DNA from 4 places in the Agrobacterium sp. DE0009 genome. Region 2 is predicted to be linked to each of the others. Evidence: predicted binding sites of a transcription regulator. Region 2 holds the regulator's gene; each other region holds the start of a gene.

Region 1 (4,848 bases), 790 kb from region 2:
GCGGATGGTAGAAACACCGCCACCAATGCGGACATCCTTTCCATTCGCAGCCGTGAGCGCCCTGTCGAGCGCTGCCTGGATGCCTTCCGTCACGAAATGAAAGACCGTACCGCCCTTCATCTCGAAGGACGGACGCGCATGATGCGTCAATACGAAGACCGGAACATGATAAGGCGGTTCCTCGCCCCACCAGCCTTTCCACTTTTCATCCGCCCAGGCACCACGTACAGGGCCGAACATGTTGCGGCCTAAAATCCAGGCTCCGATATTGGCGAAACTCTTCTGGGTAAAATCCTCGTCGAGGCCGGTCGATCCACCCTCCTTGCCGAACATGCGATGAAAGGTACGGGTCTTGAAGGCCCATTGGTGCAGCTCTTCGCCTTTCGCACCCAGCGGATTCTCCAGGCTCTGGTCTGGTCCTGCGCCATAGCCATCAAGTGAGACGGCGAAATTGCGGACGACAACGTTCGGCATGGCACTCTCCTCCCGTTCAAGAGGCAGATTACCAGCAGATCGGCCTCAGATTTCCCGTTCCAGATTGACCGCCGTCGGGATTTGTCCGCCGGCGGCGCCCTTGTCCTGCGTGACGGTGTTCATGAGATGATCGGCGATCAGCTCCGCCTGGAATTTGCCAAGCTCGTAGCAATAGGTGATTTCGCGCTTTTCCGCCGACCAATAAACATCGGGGCGGCCGCAGGACTTCGCCGTCAGCTTCACATCGCCCTTCAGGCCATAACCGCTGAAACTGCGGCTGATGAGATCGAGAACCTTCGATTCCTTGACCATGATGGCATAAGGCTCGAGGTCAGGGTCGCGCGGCGGCACGTAGCTGACGGAAAATTTCGATGGTGTCTGGCTGCGGTGAGACGCTAGGAATTTCTCCCAGGCCGAGGCTACACCCGGATAGGCAGCAACACATTTGTCGAATTCGGTATTGGGAAGCCCCATCATCGTGGCCAGATCGCCGTACCCGTCCTTGTCGCGGCCGACCATCAGGCAGGCCATGTTACGGTCGCGGCTTCGGTCCGGCACCAGCGCGGAAAACACCGGAGCTTCGTGCTCCGGTAGCGTTTCCGCCTCACGCGCGAGATACCAGCTGTCTGTGGCGTTGACGAGCGCCGTGTCGAGCCATTCCTCATTGGCCTGAAGGATAAGCGTGCCGGCCAGCTGATCGGCTGGCGCCTGGGCGCTTGCCGTCTCCGCCGTGCCGAAATCCGAGATCAGCATGCGCGATCCCTCATGGTAAAGCGAGAAAATCGCGTTGCCGATGACGAAGTTGACTGCCTGCTGTAGCTGATCATCCGACAGGCCGTCGAGCCCGGACGCCATCTGGGCCTGCGTCGGAACCGTCAATGACATGAGAGCCAGCGGAACAGCGGCCATAAAACGACGGAACATAAAATCAGACCTTCCGGGAACGAGGAGCGCCACTGATTCCCCAAGCTAACGAGTCACGCAATGGGCTGGTTGCATCACCTGTCAAGAATCGGGTGGATAGTGCTCCATTTCGGGATCATAGCTGCAAAGAAGCAACGCCGATCACCTCTCAGGAGACCCTGCCATGACAACTATCGTCTTTACTGCAATGCCGGCTAAAGAAGCAGAGGCCTTCCGGGCCGGGGCGGCGGACGCCTATGGCCACACGCCGGAGAAGGTCATTTCGCCCGGCGGCATTCCCTGCCGCCATTGCCTTGGCCAAATTGATGAGGGCGAGCCCATGCTGCTCCTCGCCTATCGCCCCTTCCCTTCACCTCAGCCCTATGCCGAGACGGGACCTGTGTTTCTGCATGAAAGAGCCTGCGAGCGTTATCCTGAAAGTGATGAATTGCCAACGATGCTAGACAGCCCTGACTATATTGTCCGTGGATATTCGGCAGACGACCGCATCGTCTACGGCACCGGCGCGGTGACCCCCACCGAAGAGATCGCGTCACGCGCCGGACAGCTTCTGGAGCGCGAAGACATCGCCTATGTGCATGTGCGTTCTGCCCGCAACAACTGCTATCAGTGCCGTATTGATACAGCATAAACCGAGCATTGGATAAGTTTTAACCTAACGGCTAAACCGGTTTCAAACTTTTCAAGTCTAGGATGCCTCTGTCAGAAACAATAAATTTTGAGCGTCAACATGGCAAACAACCTCAACATGGCGACACGCAGCGCACCGCGCAGCAAGACGAGAATTTTTGCCACCGTCCATTACTTCAGCCAGTCGACAAGAGGCCGTGTGGTTGATCTTTCCGCCACCGGCATGGCGCTTGAACTGGACGGACCTTTCGCCGCGGCAAAGGGAAGCCGGGTCAAGGTGCAGAGCGACGACCTCGGCTTCATCGAGGGGGTCGTCCAGTGGCAGCACATGAACCGCCTTGGCCTTCAGCTTAAGCTTTCCACCAACACGCTGGCGCAGCTTTCCTCATACTTCCGCTTCTTCCATGAAGAAGTGAAACCGACGCTGGCGCGCTGATCTGCCCTGCGTCCGCAGAGGGATGCGCGGCAATGATAACGCGCATTCCATGGCCCGGAGACGTCAGGGCCGCATGTCGGCCATAAAAAATTTATCAAAAGGTTGAAAAAAGCCCCGTCTGTCACGAGCCTGTCATTTTGGTGATGGACTCCTCGGCGATTGCTTCTACCCTGTCGTTTTCCATGACAGCGCAAGCTTCATCCCAAGGAGTTCCCATGTCGTCGCTTCTCGCTCTCCACCCCATTACCCGGCGTTCGCTTCTCGGCGGCATTGCAGCCTCGTCGGCATTAGTAATGTTGCACCCCTTTGCGGCGCGTGCAGCGTCCAATCAGGCGCATCTGCGCATCATGGAAACGACTGATATCCACGTTCACGTCTTTCCCTATGATTATTACGCCGACAAGCCGAACGATACGATGGGGCTTTCCCGTACCGCCTCGATCATCGACAAGATCCGCGCCGAGGCCGGTAATTCGATGCTGGTCGATAATGGCGACTTCCTGCAGGGCAACCCGCTCGGCGACTATATCGCCTATGAGCGGGGCATGAAGGCTGGCGACAAGCACCCTGTCATCAACGCCATGAACGTACTGGGCTATGATTGCGGTACGCTCGGCAACCACGAATTCAACTATGGCCTCGACTACATGTCGAACACGCTGGCGGGTGCTGGTTTCCCTTACGTCTGCGCCAACCTCACCAAGGGCCAGCTGGCGTCCGACCCCAAGAATGACGAGCTTTTCTTCAAGCCCTACGTCATTCTGGAAAAACAGATCCGCGATGGCGGCGGCGTGACCAGCCCGGTCAAGGTCGGCATCATCGGCTTCGTGCCGCCGCAGATCATGATGTGGGATTCCAAGAACCTAGAGGGCAAGGCCCAGACGCGTGACATTGTCGAGGCGGCGAAAGCCTGGGTGCCCGTGATGAAGGAGGAAGGGGCTGACATCATCATCGCCCTTTCCCATTCCGGCATCGATGGCAAAGGCCAGACCGAGCGCATGGAAAACGCCTCGCTTTATCTGGCGGGCGTCGAAGGCATCGACGCCATCTTCACCGGCCACCAGCATCTCGTTTTCCCCGGACCGAAGACCTGGGACGGCATTGAGGGCGCGGATGCCGTGAAGGGCACGCTGATGGGCAAGCCGGCCGTCATGGCCGGCTTCTGGGGCTCACATATGGGTCTCATTGACCTGCTGCTCGAAAAGGATGGGAAGAGCTGGAAGATCATCGACTTCACCTCTGAGGCACGCCCGATCTACCATCGCGACGACAGCCGCAAGATCGTTGCTGACTATACCGACAAGCCGGAGGTTCTCGCCGCCGCCAAGGCCGATCACGAAGCGGCGCTCGCCTATGTGCGCCGCCCCGTCGGTAAAACCTCTGCACCGCTCTATTCCTATTTCGCGCTGGTGGCCGATGATCCGTCCGTGCAGATCGTTTCCAACGCCCAGACCTGGTACATCAAGGACATGCTGAAGGAAGGGCAATATAAGGACCTGCCCGTACTTTCCGCAGCAGCCCCCTTCAAGTCCGGCGGTCGCGGCGGCGCGGATTACTACACCGATGTCCCCGCCGGTGACATTGCGATCAAGAACGTCGCCGATCTCTATCTCTATCCGAACACGGTGCAGGCGGTGCTGATCAACGGTGCGCAGGTGAAGAACTGGCTGGAAATGTCTGCCGGCATGTTCAACACGGTGGAGGCCGGCGCCAAGGATGCGCCGCTCCTCAATGCCGACTTCCCGTCCTACAATTTCGATGTCATCGACGGTGTTACCTACCAGATCGACATTTCCAAACCGGCGAAATTCGACAAGGACGGCAAGGCCGTCAATCCCGACAGCAACCGCATCGTAAACTTGCAGTTCAATGGCAAGCCGATCGATCCCGAACAGAAATTCGTGGTAGCCACCAACAATTACCGCGCCGGTGGCGGTGGCAAGTTCCCCGACATCGCCGCCGACAAGGTCATCTTCGTGGCACCCGATACCAACCGCGACGTGATCGTGCGGTATATTATCGATCAGGGAACCATCAACCCGTCTGCGGACGCCAACTGGTCCTTCGCCCCAGTCGCCAATACCACAGCGATCTTCGAGACTGGCCCCAAGGGCCGCCACTATGCGGCGGAGATCAAAGGTGCAAAAATCGAGGATGCAGGCGACGGTGCGGAAGGTTTCGCGAAGTTCCGGCTGGTTCTCTAGAGAAACACGGCTCTCCCGGCGATACATTGCCGGGAGAGTGTTTCTTCAGGCATGAAGTGGACGCTGGGGCAAAGAACTGACATGCCGCTTGTTTCTTCTCGATCCAGATATAACGGTGGTGGTTACAGCCAGTATCACTCCGCAGCGACAGCCAGAGTCCTCTGCTTGCTCGCCGCCAGC
Region 2 (4,848 bases):
CCAAACACTTCAACACCGGCATTTTCGTCAACGGCAATTCGAGCCGTCCGGAAGCAGCTGGTGTCGGCGTGGCGCTGATCGGTTCCTTCTACATGATGATGATCGTGCTGGTGCTGTCGCTGCCGATCGGCGTCGCGGCCTCGATCTATCTCGAAGAGTTCGCCCCGAAGAACCGTCTGACCGACCTCATCGAGGTAAACATCAACAATCTCGCGGCTGTGCCCTCCATTGTTTACGGTCTGCTTGGTCTCTCCGTCTTCATCAACTTCATGGGCTTTCCGCGCTCGGCTTCGCTAGTCGGCGGGCTTGTGCTCACGCTGATGACGCTGCCGACCATTATCATCGCGACCCGCGCCGCCCTGAAAGCCGTGCCGCCCTCGATCCGTGCAGCGGCGCTCGGTCTCGGTGCCTCCAAGATGCAGACGATCTTCCACCACGTGCTGCCGCTTGCCATGCCCGGCATCCTGACCGGCACGATCATCGGCCTGGCGCATGCGCTGGGCGAAACGGCGCCGCTGCTCCTCATCGGCATGGTGGCATTCGTCGCGAACTATCCGACAACGCCGATGGATCCGTCCACGGCCCTGCCGGTGCAGATTTACATGTGGGCGAATGAGGCAGAGCGCGCCTTTGTCGAACGGACATCCGGCGCTATCATCATCCTGCTTTTGTTCCTCATCGTCATGAATGTGGGCGCAATCCTGTTGCGTCGCCGCTTCGAACGGCGCTGGTAAAGGGAGATTGAGCAATGAACATGTTGTCGGAAGCAGCAGTTGAAAAGGCGCTGGACAAGAAAATGAATGAAGTCTCATACAAGATGATCGGTAAGGACGTATCGGTTTATTACGGCGAAAAGCGCGCGCTTTACGATGTGAACCTCAACGTCCGGGAAAACACCGTGACCGCGCTGATCGGCCCCTCGGGCTGCGGCAAATCCACGTTCCTGCGCACCCTGAACCGTATGAACGACACGATCGACGGCTGCCGCGTCACCGGCAAGATCACGCTTGATACCGACGATATCTACGACCAGGCGATCGATGTGGTGGAACTGCGCGCCCGCGTCGGTATGGTGTTCCAGAAGCCGAACCCCTTCCCGAAGTCGATCTACGAAAACATTTCCTACGGCCCGCGGATCCACGGGCTCGCCCGCAACAAGGCGGATATGGACCAGATCGTTGAGCAGAGCCTCCAGCGAGCCGGTCTCTGGAACGAGGTGAAGGACCGTTTGCATGAGTCCGGCACGGGCCTTTCCGGCGGTCAGCAGCAGCGCCTTTGCATCGCCCGTGCGATCGCCGTCAGCCCGGAAGTGATCCTGATGGACGAGCCCTGCTCGGCGCTGGACCCGATTGCCACCGCGAAGGTCGAGGAACTGATCCACGAGCTGCGGACAAACTACACCATCGTCATCGTCACGCACTCCATGCAGCAGGCGGCGCGTGTTTCCCAGCGCACGGCCATGTTCCACCTTGGTCATCTTGTTGAGGAAAACGAAACCGACAAGATGTTCACCAATCCGGATGATCAGCGCACGCAGGATTACATCATGGGCCGCTTCGGCTGATACAGGCCGGCGCTTCAAAGAAACCGAACAAGACTGGTGCCGCTGCCGTGTCCCGCTCCGGGCACGGCCTGCAGGCCAAGCCGGAGGACTAGACCGTGAACCAGACAACGACCCATTCGCATATCATGTCCGCCTATGATGAGGAGTTGAAATTCCTCACACGCCGTATTTCGGAAATGGGTGGCCTTGCCGAACAGATGTGTGCCGACGCCGTGCGGGCGCTCGTGAACTCGGATGCCGCGCTGGCGCAGAAAGTCATTTCTGACGACACCATCCTCGATCACGCCGAGCGTGAGATCGGCGACAAGGCAATCGTCACCATCGCCAAGCGCCAGCCGATGGCGGCAGACCTTCGTGAAATCATCGGCACGCTGCGTATTGCAGCCGATCTCGAGCGTGTGGGCGATCTTGGCAAGAACACGGCCAAGCGCGTGATTGCGGTTGCCGGCACCGGCGTGCCGCGCAAGCTTGCCCGTGGTCTCGAACACCTGTCGGAACTGGCGCTGGTGCAGCTCAAGGAAGTCCTCGACGTCTATTCGACCCGCTCCGCCGAGAAGGCCAATGCCATCCGCGAGCGCGATGAGGAAATCGATGCCATGTACACCTCGCTCTTCCGCGAGCTTCTGACCTACATGATGGAAGACCCGCGCAATATAACGACCTGCACGCATCTTCTGTTCTGCGCCAAGAACATCGAGCGCATCGGCGACCATGCCACCAATATCGCCGAGACAATCTATTACATGACCACCGGCAGCCAGCCGGAGGGCGAGCGTCCGAAGGACGACAGTTCCAACACGCTCGGTTCGGTGACCGAGTAAGAGACAGGCAAAGCCTTGCGGAGTTCAGCATATGGTGCCCAAGATTGCAGTTGTGGAAGATGAGGAAGCGCTCAGCGTCCTTCTTCGTTACAATCTCGAGGCTGAGGGATACGATGTCGACACGATACCCCGTGGTGACGAGGCGGAAATCAGGCTTCAGGAACGTACCCCCGATCTTCTCATTCTAGACTGGATGCTGCCTGGTGTGTCCGGTATCGAGCTTTGCCGTCGGCTCAGAATGCGGCCGGAAACGGAACGCCTGCCCATCATCATGCTGACGGCTCGCGGCGAGGAAAGCGAACGTGTTCGTGGCCTCGCAACGGGTGCGGACGATTATGTCGTCAAGCCGTTCTCCACGCCGGAACTCATGGCCCGCGTCAAGGCCATGCTCCGCCGGGCCCGCCCCGAGGTTCTGTCTTCGGTGCTGAAATGCGGGGATATCGAACTGGATCGCGAGACGCATCGCGTTCACCGCAAAAGCCGTGAAGTGCGTCTCGGTCCGACGGAGTTTCGCCTTCTGGAATTCCTGATGACCTCTCCGGGCAGGGTGTTCTCCCGTTCGCAATTGCTCGATGGTGTCTGGGGCCATGATATCTACGTCGATGAGCGTACCGTCGACGTGCATGTCGGACGCCTGCGTAAGGCGCTTAATTTTTCGCACATGCAGGATGTCATCCGCACGGTGCGCGGCGCCGGCTATTCCATGGAAGCCTGAGCGGACGCCATCCGACTGGCGCGTTCCATCAAGGTAATTTTCCGCGAAAACAAAAGGCCCGAAACCGGATTGGTGTCGGGCCTTTTGTTGTGGTTGATCCCGATCCGCTCTGGTTTTGGCACAAAAAAACGGGCCCGAAGGCCCGTAGTTTTTGAGTGTCGAATGCGTGCCGCAACACTCAAGCCTTACGGCGCTCGCTTACCGGCTGATAGGCGAGTTTCGCATGGAACTTGCAATAGGGCGAAGATTCCAGCGCTTCACAGCCGCAGAAATGGAAATCGTCTTTCAAGGGGTCGCCGACCGGCCATTTGCAGGTGCGCTCGGTCAGTTCCGTCAGCGTCAGACGACGGGAGATTGGCGTGACGACGTTTCTGGAAGGAACGTAATCGAGAACTTCCGCGGTCTCGATGCCGACCTCTTCCTGAAGGGCGGTCGCGGCGTTGGAACGCGTCAGGATCCGTGCCGGTGCAGCGTTGACGCGGCCAGCAAAATTCGCCGCGCGAGGGGCAGGGGCAGCAGTCCGCTTGGGCGCTGTGCGCGCCGAAGTGACAGGACCGCCAGCCTTGACGCGACCCGGCAGGTTGAGACGGTGGACCTTGCCAATGACGGCGTTGCGGCTGACGCCGCCCAGCTGCGCTGCTATCTGGCTGGCGCTAAGTCCCTCGGACCACAATTTCTTGAGCTTTTCGACCCGTTCGTCTGTCCAGTTCATGCCGCTTCTCCGCTTTTCGCGTGTATTTTTGGCAGAATCCCTCTCCGTCTCGCGGGTGTGCCGCGAGTGTGGTTTCTGCCTGATTTTTGGTGACTAGTTCCGCCGCATTGCAGTCTAGTAATTAGCGATTAACCTAGTGCCACGCAGACTCCGTGGCAAGAGTCGCGGGAATCATCTCGAATCGATTTTGCGGTTTTCCCCAACTTGCTGGCGAGTTGAGTCAGAAAGGCAACACCTTGGGTCTGGCGCCCAGCCACCTACTAGGGCTTGAGAACCCTAGGGAATACGGACTTTTGTTGACATCGGCAAGCGAAGTGACAATAGTGCCCCTGCCGCCGCGAGGCGGCATTTTTGATTTTCAGGCAAGGGATAACCCTAAGAGCCTATTGACAACCGTCTTACAGCGCATTTGCGCAAGGAGTGATACAGCCATGGCCGAAGCCGCCGCGCCATTGTTCGATACATTTGCAAGAGCCCCCCTGCGTTTTGAGCGAGGCGAGGGCGTCTGGCTGTACACGGAAAGCGGCGAGCGATATCTCGATTTTGCGGCTGGCGTGGCTGTGAATTCGCTGGGCCATGCCCATCCGCACCTTGTGGAGGCGATCAAGACGCAGGCCGAAAAGGTCTGGCACGTCTCCAACCTCTATGAAGTGCCGGGCCAGGAAAAGCTTGCCAAGCGTCTGACGGAAGCAACCTTCGCCGACAAGGTTTTCTTCACCAATTCCGGCGCGGAAGCGCTGGAATGCGCGATCAAGACCGCACGCCGTTACCATTATTCCAAGGGCCATCCTGAGAAGTTTCGCATCATCACCTTTGAAGGCGCCTTCCATGGCCGGACGCTGGCGACCATTGCCGCTGGTGGCCAGCAGAAATATCTCGAAGGTTTCGGCCCCAAGGTTGAAGGTTTCGATCAGGTTCCCTTCGGTGACGTCGATGCGCTGAAGGCCGCCATCACGGCCGAAACAGCAGCGCTGCTGATCGAGCCGATTCAGGGCGAGGGCGGCATCCGCGCGCCGGCGAAGGAATTCCTGCAACT
Region 3 (4,848 bases), 240 kb from region 2:
GCGTTTTGCCATCGTGCCTCAGGTTCTGCCGAATTTCGTTTCCTATGCCCTACTGCGCGCCGAGATCAACGTGCGTGCCTCCACCATCATCGGCGCGGTGGGCGGCGGCGGTATCGGGGAGGTCTTCCGTCTGTCGATCGGCAACGATCATGCGGCAAAGACCTATGCCATCATCATTCTACTGTTGATTACCATCATCGCCGTCGACCAGTTCTCCAGCTGGCTGCGCCGCCGGCTGATCGGCCAACAATCCTTTGAATTCGGACGGGGAGCGGCCTGATGTCGTCGAGCTTCATTCGCAACACTGCCGAGCGCGAGAGGCTGACGGCTGCCCATCCTGCGGTATTCAACCGCAGCGCCATGCAGCGATATGGTCTGCTTATCGGCCTTATTGCCGTGACCGCCTATCTCATCGGCTGCTTTTTCTTTTTCAACGTTGGCCCGGCCTTCATGCAGGGGCGGTGGGATCGGGCTTCCAGCTATATTCAGGACTGGTACTCATGGCGTGCCCAACCGCGCCTTCGTTTCGAAGACGGGAAGGTGGAGCCGCAATGGTCGAGCCGCGGGCAATACCCGGCCGATGCCAGGATCGACTGGCTGCAGCCGCTGCCGAATGGTGGATATAGCGTTGTTTATGCGGGCTCGGACAATCGCCTCGACGTGACGCCGACGCAGGTGGATGTGTATGTCGATGGCATCGGCTATCCCATCGTCATCAATGGGGAGAAGGCCCTCGCACCTCAAAACGCACCGGATGAAATCCAGCAAGATGGCAACAAGGTGCTCGTGCATTACGGCTTCGCAGGTCAGGCCGAGATCCGCACGAGCCAGGTCTATGTGCAGCGCCGCTTCCTCGGCTGGGCGAATTTCTTCTTCGACACGCATTCCGAATTCTGGGGCAAGAGCTACGCGCAACTGGCGGCTCTCGCCCTATGGGGAGAAAGGCTCGATCCGGCCCGCTCCAATATTGGCCACATGGTGGATGATTTCCTTGATAACGGCGTCTGGCAACATGCCGACATCCTGTCCAAGCTGATGCAGACACTGGTCATGGCGTTTGTCGGCACATTGTTCGGCACGCTCGTCGCCCTGCCGCTCGCCTTCATTGCCGCCCGCAACATCACCGCCAACAAGGCCGCCAATTGGGGCATGAAGCGCCTGTTCGACTTCCTGCGATCCATCGACATGTTGATCTGGGCGCTGTTCTTCACCCGCAGTTTCGGTCCCGGACCGATCCCCGGCATTGCCGCGATCTTCTTCACCGACACCGGGGCGCTTGGCAAGGTTTATGCCGAAGCGCTGGAGAACGTGGACGACAAGCAGCGTGAGGGCGTCAAGTCGGTCGGCGCATCGCCGATGGCTGTCAATCGTTTCGGCGTGTTGCCGCAGGTTCTCCCGGTCTTCATTTCGCAGTCGCTCTATTTCTGGGAAAGCAACACCCGCTCCGCCACCATCATCGGCGCAGTGGGTGCGGGCGGCATCGGCCTCAAACTGCTGGAAGCAATGGGCACCAATGCCGACTGGGACAAGGTCGCCTATATGGTCCTGCTCATCCTCTTTGTGGTCTTCCTGTTCGACCACATCTCCAATTCGCTGCGCTCGCGCCTGATCGGCAAGGCACAGCATTAGACTTTGTAGACGAAATGACGACGGTTACGGTTGTCATTACTCCGCCGCCTCGCCTGATTTCATCATCAGTTCTACCCCGGTTTGTCCCGATAGATCACCCATGTTTCTGGAAGCCTCCTAGCATTCGAGCACTTTTTTCTTGCGGCATCATCATTCTGTCACGGAAAGCCATTACCTCGCACTCCTGACCTTGCGGGAAGCGGGCGAGTCACGCCAAATAGCTTTTCATCCCTGGTTCCCCATGACACTGAAGAGTGCTTGCCGTGCGCTATGCCATCTATTTTTCCCCGGCTAAAGATCATCCGCTGACTGAGAGAGCATCGCGCTGGCTGGGCCGCAATGCATTTTCCGGCACGTTGTATAATGACCACGCCGATTATGCCGGGATGACTGAGGAACCGCGTCGTTACGGTTTCCACGCAACGCTGAAGGCGCCTTTCGAGCTTGCGGAAAAATACAGCGAAGCGGAGTTGGTGGCGGCTCTGACAGAGTTCACTTCCGAGAAGCAGGTTTTCGACATTCCGCGTATTGTCATCGATGCACTTGGGCCATTCTTCGCTCTGGTGCCGGATCGCATTTACCAGCCGCTGCAGGACTTTGCCGCGGAGATCGTGGATCATTTCGACCGCTTCCGTGCGCCCCTGTCCGAAACCGATATTGCCCGCCGCCGGCCGCAGATGCTGACCGAAAGCCAGCGGCAAAATCTGTCGCTTTGGGGTTATCCGCATGTGATGGATGACTTTCGTTTCCACATGACGCTGACCGGACGCATCGACGAGGCCGAGCAGCCTGCCGTGCGCTACATGCTTTCTGCGCAGTTTTCCGAATTTGTCGACAAGCCGCTCACCCTTTCCGGCCTTGCCCTTTTCATTGAAGAGGAGCGCGGCGCACCATTTACCGTTCACAGCTGGCATCCGTTTGCTGAGCCACCCAAGAAAGATGCGATCCCATGACCGAGCACGCCCTTTCCAATGCCCGTATCGTTCTGGAAGACGATATTATTCTGGGCTCCGTTCTGATCCGTGACGGCAAGATTGCCGACATCAGCGAAGGCGCTTCGAAATCAGGAGAAGACCTTGAAGGGGACTTTCTGATCCCCGGTCTGGTAGAACTGCATACCGACCATCTGGAACAGCATTATTCGCCGCGTCCCGGCGTGACCTGGGACAAGATCGCTGCGATCCAGGCTCATGACGCCCAGGTCGCCGCCTCCGGCATCACCACGGTTTTCGATTGCCTGCGCCTTGGCTCGGATGAGGATGGCGGTTTCAAAAAGGGCGAAATGCGGGAGATGGCTGACGCCATCGAGGCGGCGGCGGACCAGAATCGCCTGCGCTCCGACCACCTTCTGCATCTGCGCTGTGAGGTGGCGTCCGCCGATGTGCTGGAACATTTTGAAGACTTCGAGACCGATCCGCGCGTGCGGCTGATTTCGATGATGGACCACTCACCGGGCCAGCGCCAATTTCAGTCCATGGATCAATACATCTTCTATTATCAGAAGAAGCGCGGTTTGAGCGATGAGGCCTTTGCCGAATTTGTGCAGCGCCGGCAGGCAGCCTCGGCCGAATATTCCGCCAAGCATCGTGATTATCTCGCCGCCCGCTGCGCTGAGCGTGGCATTACCGTTGCGAGCCACGATGACGCCACCGAGGCGCATGTGGGCGAGGCGATCGGCCATGGGGTGAAGCTGGCGGAGTTCCCGACCAGCGTCGAAGCGGCCAAGGCATCGCACAGCGCGGGCATGAGCGTGCTCATGGGTGCACCCAATATCGTTCGCGGCAAGTCGCATTCCGGCAATATCGCCGCCCGTGACCTCGCCGAAATCGGGGTGCTGGATGTGTTGTCATCCGACTATGTGCCTTTCAGCCTGCTGTTCGCACCCTTCCTGCTTGCCGATCAGGTGGAGGGAATCAGCCTGCCGGAGGCACTGCGTATGGTCACGGCCACGCCGGCGCGCACGGTCGGCCTTCTTGACCGCGGTCGCATCGCGCCGGGATTGCGGGCCGATCTGGTGCGAGTGCACCGCGAAGAGGGCGTTCCGGTCGCCCGTTCCGTCTGGCGTCAAGGCAAGCGCGTGGCATGAGCATTGATGGGGATGATAGCCGGCGCGCGCAATCGCCCGGCACGATGGTCGTTGTTGTCGGCCCGAGCGGCGCCGGCAAGGACACGCTGATGGACTATGCCTCGGTCCAGCTTGCCGGCCGACCCGGCTTTCATTTTACCCGTCGCGTCATTACCCGCAGCTGCGATGCGGGTGGTGAAAACCACGACGCCGTTTCCATGCAGGAGTTCAACCGTCTGGAAGATGCGGGTGCCTTTGCCGTTTCCTGGGAAGCACACGGGCTTAAATACGGCATTCCTTCTACCGTCCACCGTCATCTTGAGGCGGGCGACGTGGTGATCGCCAATGGCTCACGATCTGCCCTGCCCCATTTCGGCACCGCCTTTGTCCGTCTTAAAGTCCTAAACATCGTTGCGCGGCCCGATGTGCTGGCGATGCGACTGGAGCAACGCGGGCGCGAGAGCCGGGACGATATTCTGCGACGGCTGGAACGCAGTTCGCTCACCGTCGCCGGCGATTTCGACGTCACGACTGTCGACAATAGTGGCGCGATCGAAGAAGCCGGGCGGGCGATCATGCAGGTTCTTGAGCAAAGCTGCACCTACCGGCACGCCTGAAACGAGGCGCCACGCTTCTCGACAAACCCCTTTCCCATGCTTACCATCGTACGACAACTAAGAAAATGGTACGCCAAGGCGAGGGATGCCTGACAAAAGGATCAGCGACGAGATTACCGTGGTGGCTGGCCTTGCCGCCGGCGTCAGCAATTATGCCCGCTCACGCGGGATCGATATCACTCCGATCTGCACGGCTCTGGACATTGACCCTGCTACATTCAGCAGCCTGACGGAACGCATCAGCCTCGACAGATTTTGTCGGCTGCTCGAAACCTGCGCCCTGATCGCCGGCGACGACACCTTCGGTCTTCAATGCGCGGCCACCTTTACAGCCGGTGCATCCGGCGCCTTCGGCTACGGCCTGATGAGTGCGCCGACCGTGCGGGCCTTCCTGCGCTTTCTTCAGGACCATGTGTATTACGCGACCAACAACAGTAACTTCACGATGGTGACAGATGCGAAGCAGGCGACCCTGTCCTGGACATTCGCGCCAGTTATCGCCAAACGCGAGCAATACGTGGATTTTGTCCTCGGCAT
Region 4 (4,848 bases), 240 kb from region 2:
TCGAGCCTTCTTCCAGAAGGTGGCTGATGTGTCCGTAACCACCCGCACGAAGGATGCCACCATCATCCAGACGCGGCACCGTATTCCGGAGGAGGACCTGCATTCCGGTCAGGTGCTCGTATATCAGGTTCCAATCCCCGAGCCCCTTCGCTTTCTCGAGCCGCGCGAGACGGAAACCCGTGTCATGCATGCGCTGGAAGAATACGGCCTGATGCACGTCAAGCTTTACGAGGACATCGCCCGCAACGGCCGCATTTCCACTACCTATGCCTATCCCGTGAAAGTTGCCGGACGTTATGTGATGGACCCCTCGCCGACGCCGAAATTTGACAATCCGAAAATGAATATGTCGGAGGCGTTGCAGCTGTTCGGCGCCGGGCGCGAAAAGCGCATCTATGCCGTGCCTCCCTATACTAATGTCGTCAGCCTGGATTTCGAGGATCACCCGTTTGAAGTCCAGCGCTTCGACAAGCCCTGCGCACTGTGCGGCGCGGAGAATGTCTATCTCGACGAGGTGGTGCTGGATGACAAGGGCGGGCGCATGTTCGTCTGCTCCGACACCGACCATTGCGATGATCGCCGCGCCAATGGCCATAAGGGCCACCTGCTGGCGGATGTAAAGGAGGCCGCAGAATGAGCGACGCACCGCTTCTGAAAGTCCGAGACGTTTCCAAATATTACGGCGAGCGTGCCGGTTGCCGCAACGTCTCCTTCGAGCTTTATCCCGGAGAGGTGCTGGCGATCGTTGGTGAGTCCGGTTCCGGCAAGACCACGCTGCTCAACTGCATTTCCACCCGGCTGATGCCAACGGCGGGCAGCGTGGAATATCGCATGCGCGATGGCTCCATGCGTGACCTCTATCATATGGGCGAGGCCGAACGGCGTTTTCTGATGCGCACCGACTGGGGTTTCGTGCATCAGAACCCGGCGGATGGCTTGCGCATGGCGGTGTCTGCCGGCGCCAATGTCGGCGAGCGGCTTATGGCCGTGGGTAACCGGCATTACGGTAATATCAGGCAATCGGCCAGCGAATGGCTGGAGCGGGTGGAAATTGGCACCGACCGTATCGATGACCAGCCGCGCGCCTTTTCGGGCGGCATGCGCCAGCGCCTGCAGATTGCCCGTAACCTCGTCACTTCTCCGCGTCTCGTTTTCATGGATGAGCCGACCGGTGGTCTCGATGTCTCTGTACAGGCGCGCCTGCTCGATCTGGTTCGCGGCCTCGTCAACGATCTCGGCCTTGCCGTTGTCGTCGTCACGCATGACCTCGCGGTTGCGCGGCTTCTTTCCCATCGCATGATGGTGATGAAGGGCGGCGATGTCATTGAGCACGGACTGACCGACCGGGTGCTGGACGACCCCCGCGAGCCCTACACGCAATTGCTCGTTTCCTCCATTTTGCAGGTCTAGCCGCGCGATTCCGAAAAGCGGCTCCCGCTTTTCGCAGAAGATCAGCGCAGGAAGAGAAAATCCACCATGCCGACACCTCTCATCGTTTCGGAAGTCTTTAAAAGCTTCACCATGCATCTTCGCGACGGCATCGAGCTGCCTGTCGTCCGCGACGTGAATTTTTCCGTCTCTGGCGGCGAATGCGTCGTGCTCGGTGGCCCTTCTGGCATCGGCAAAAGCTCGATCCTGAAAATGCTCTATGGCAATTACGCCATCGACAGCGGGCAGATCCTTATTCGTCATCAGGGCGAGGTTGTCGATATCGGCAGCGCTTCACCCCGCACAATTCTCGATATCCGTCATCGCACCATCGGTTATGTCAGCCAGTTTTTGCGGACGGTACCCCGCGTCGCGGCGATTGACGTGGTTGCCGAACCGCTTCTGGCGCGCAAGGTTGCCGCTCAAGATGCGCGTGAGCAGGCGGCCGCACTGCTTTCGAAACTCAACCTGCCACGGGAATTGTGGTCGCTTCCGCCCGCCACCTTTTCGGGCGGCGAGCAGCAGCGCGTCAATATCGCGCGCGGTTTCATCACCGATCATGCAATCCTGCTTCTCGACGAGCCAACGGCCTCGCTCGACGCCACCAACCGGCGTGTGGTGGTGGAGATGATCAGGGAGAAGAAAGAAAAGGGTACCGCGCTGCTCGGCATTTTTCACGATGAAGAAGTGCGAGAGGCCGTGGCCGACCGCATTCTCGACGTCTCGCAATTTTCGCCCCGGAAGGCAGCAGCATGAACTCCAAACTCGGCCTCGAACCCGTCATCCACGACAATGCCCGTGTCCTCAATTCCTCGATTGGCCGCTTTACCGAAATTTCGGAGCGCTGCCGCATCGAGGAGGTCGAGATGGGCGACTATTCCTACGTCATGCAGGATGGCGCGATCTGGTGCGCCACCATCGGCAAATTCGTCAATATCGCCGCTTCCGTCCGCATCAACGCCACCAACCATCCGATGCAGCGGGCGACCCTGCACCACTTCACTTACCGCGCCCACAATTATTGGGACGACGCGGAAGACGAGTCCGACTTTTTCGCCGCCCGCCGCGCCAGACGCGTGGTGATCGGCCACGACGTATGGATCGGCCATGGCGCCACCATCCTGCCGGGTGTCAACGTCGGCAATGGCGCTGTCATCGGGGCTGGCGCCGTCGTCTCGAAGGACGTTGCGCCCTATACGATTGTCGGCGGCGTTCCCGCGAGGTTGATCCGCGACCGCTTTCCGCCTGAGGTCGGCCAGCAGATGGATGATCTGCGCTGGTGGGACTGGGACCACAAGAGGCTGCGCGACGCACTCGATGATTTCCGCAGCCTGTCAGCCGAAGATTTCATCGCAAAATATCGCGGCTGAGACATCGCCCGTCTGATATATCCCCCGGGACCTATCCGGGGGTTAGTTTTTAAGCGTTGTCGATCATTCCGAAAAGGTTGGTTCGAACTTTCGCCGGCGAAATGCAGTCGCGCTACATCAGCACCTTGTAATATTTTCTTCATCAAACTGACATTCGCACTTCACGCACCATTGTTATGTCCAACCCCGTCATAAGAAGATTGGACGGGGAAATGAGCTTTCACCTGAAGCAAGTCACGCGCCGTTTCGGCAACCATACCGCGGTCGATGCCGTGAATGTCGAAATACCGCAGGGACAGATGGTAGGCGTGATAGGACGTTCCGGAGCGGGAAAGTCGACGCTGCTGCGGATGATAAACCGGCTCATCGATCCCTCCTCCGGCTCAATTCATTTCAACGATACCGAAGTTTCGTCCTTGAAAGGTGCCGCGCTCCGCAACTGGCAGCGCGACTGCGCCATGATCTTCCAGCAGTTCAATCTCGTCCCGCGCCTCGACGTGCTTACCAATGTCATGCTCGGTCGCCTCAACCACCGTTCGACGCTGCTCAGCCTCTTCAACATCTTCACGGATGAAGAGCGGCTGATGGCGATCGCCGCACTTGAACGGCTGGGCATCGAGCATGTGGCAATGCAGGCCGCAGGTACGCTTTCCGGGGGCCAGCAACAGCGCGTGGCGATTGCCCGCGCCCTGATGCAGTCTCCGAAGATGGTCCTGGCCGATGAGCCGATCGCCTCGCTCGACCCGCTGAACGCCAAAATCGTTATGGACGCGCTGCGCGACATCAACGAGCGCGAAGGCATCACTGTCGTTACGAATCTGCACACACTGGATACGGCGCGCAACTATTGCGAACGCATCATCGGCATGTCGAAAGGCCGCGTCGTTTTTGATGGCACGCCGGCTGAGCTGACGGCTGCCGCCGTGACGGAAATCTACGGCACGGACTCACACGGCGCCGGCATCGACGAGACCATGACCTCGACCAGTATAACCATTCCCGGCGCGCAACTTGCCGCGCGTCCGGTGCAGCAATCTGCCGGCCCAGAACCGCTCGCTCTCGCCGGGCTCTGAGGAACCGCTCAGCATCGTTTGCGTCCGCGTCAAGGGCCAACATCTCACAACAACTCCGGCTCGCCGGGAAACAGGAGAAAGTCCATGTTGAAGAAATTGCTTCTCTCGGCAGTCGCCCTTGGCGTTCTGGCCGGTTCCGCCATGGCTCAGGACATCAAGGTTCTGCGCATCGGTCTCGACGGTTCCGAAAACGAGGCAGACCAGATCCGCAACGCCAAGTGCGTCGCCGATGGCCTCAAGGCTGCAACGGGCGTTTCCGAAGTTCAGGTATTCCCGTCGCCGGATTATAACGGCGTTATCCAGGGTCTTCTCGGCGGTACCATCGACATCGCCTCCATGGGCGCGTCGTCCTATGCCAAGATCGCCATCGCCGACCCGAAAGCCGTCGATCCGATCCTGACCTATACGGGCTCTGACGGCTCCAGCGGCTATTACACCATCATGGTTGCCCGCAAGGACAGCGGCATCAAAACCCTGGCGGATGCCAAGGGCAAGAAGATCGGCTTTGCCGACCCCGACTCCACATCTGGCTTCCTTATTCCAAACGTTGCCATCCCTAAGGAAACCGGCACGCCGATCAAGGAATACTTCTCCGAAACCGGCTTTGGTGGCGGCCACGAGAACCTCGTTCTCGCCGTTCTCGACAAGAAGTTCGATGTCGGAACCACCTTCGGTTCGGGCGTTGGCAAGTGGGAAGACGGCTACTCCGGTGGCAACCTTCACCAGATGGTCAAGAAGGGCAACCTCGACATGGACGATATCGTTGAAGTCTGGAAGTCACCGCTGATCCCGAACGGCCCGCTGCTCGTTGCCAACAAGATCGGCGACAGCATGAAGCAGAAGGTCGAGGACTTCTTCATGGAACTGCCGAAAAAGGACCTCGCCTGCTTCCAGGGTTTCACCCAGGGCAAAAACACCGCCTACATCAAGGTCGACCCGTCCTTCTACCAGACGATCATCGACGCCCGTAAGTCCGT

What was found. Region 2 encodes PhoB, which activates phosphate uptake and scavenging genes when phosphate is short. Its sites were predicted from a motif close to TGTCATNNANCTGTCAT; they were not measured.
Region 1: FS804_RS03745 (bifunctional 2',3'-cyclic-nucleotide 2'-phosphodiesterase/3'-nucleotidase) is a predicted target of PhoB. The motif match lies at 2,584-2,600, and genes of this name have one in related genera.
Region 3: FS804_RS08925 (DUF1045 domain-containing protein) is a predicted target of PhoB. The motif match lies at 1,775-1,791, and genes of this name have one in related genera.
Region 4: phnC (phosphonate ABC transporter ATP-binding protein) is a predicted target of PhoB. The motif match lies at 2,936-2,952, and genes of this name have one in related genera.

The regions. Positions count from the first base shown of each region.
Region 1 is NZ_VEIU01000001.1:732,776-737,623, forward strand. It holds gene FS804_RS03725 (dihydrofolate reductase family protein) at 1-474, opposite strand, end outside; gene FS804_RS03730 (DUF4344 domain-containing metallopeptidase) at 520-1,398, opposite strand; gene FS804_RS03735 (DUF1203 domain-containing protein) at 1,562-2,029, shown strand; gene FS804_RS03740 (PilZ domain-containing protein) at 2,129-2,464, shown strand; gene FS804_RS03745 (bifunctional 2',3'-cyclic-nucleotide 2'-phosphodiesterase/3'-nucleotidase) at 2,680-4,668, shown strand; gene FS804_RS03750 (LysR family transcriptional regulator) at 4,803-4,848, opposite strand, start outside.
Region 2 is NZ_VEIU01000001.1:1,521,200-1,526,047, reverse strand. It holds gene pstA (phosphate ABC transporter permease PstA) at 1-734, shown strand, start outside; gene pstB (phosphate ABC transporter ATP-binding protein PstB) at 749-1,564, shown strand; gene phoU (phosphate signaling complex protein PhoU) at 1,690-2,385, shown strand; gene phoB (phosphate regulon transcriptional regulator PhoB) at 2,417-3,100, shown strand; gene FS804_RS07690 (GcrA family cell cycle regulator) at 3,279-3,812, opposite strand; gene FS804_RS07685 (aspartate aminotransferase family protein) at 4,244-4,848, shown strand, end outside.
Region 3 is NZ_VEIU01000001.1:1,762,188-1,767,035, forward strand. It holds gene phnE (phosphonate ABC transporter, permease protein PhnE) at 1-280, shown strand, start outside; gene phnE (phosphonate ABC transporter, permease protein PhnE) at 280-1,629, shown strand; gene FS804_RS08925 (DUF1045 domain-containing protein) at 1,884-2,582, shown strand; gene FS804_RS08930 (alpha-D-ribose 1-methylphosphonate 5-triphosphate diphosphatase) at 2,579-3,715, shown strand; gene phnN (phosphonate metabolism protein/1,5-bisphosphokinase (PRPP-forming) PhnN) at 3,712-4,311, shown strand; gene FS804_RS08940 (AraC family transcriptional regulator) at 4,397-4,848, shown strand, end outside.
Region 4 is NZ_VEIU01000001.1:1,756,550-1,761,397, forward strand. It holds gene FS804_RS08885 (alpha-D-ribose 1-methylphosphonate 5-phosphate C-P-lyase PhnJ) at 1-637, shown strand, start outside; gene phnK (phosphonate C-P lyase system protein PhnK) at 634-1,410, shown strand; gene phnL (phosphonate C-P lyase system protein PhnL) at 1,477-2,184, shown strand; gene FS804_RS08900 (DapH/DapD/GlmU-related protein) at 2,181-2,798, shown strand; gene phnC (phosphonate ABC transporter ATP-binding protein) at 3,011-3,871, shown strand; gene phnD (phosphonate ABC transporter substrate-binding protein) at 3,956-4,848, shown strand, end outside.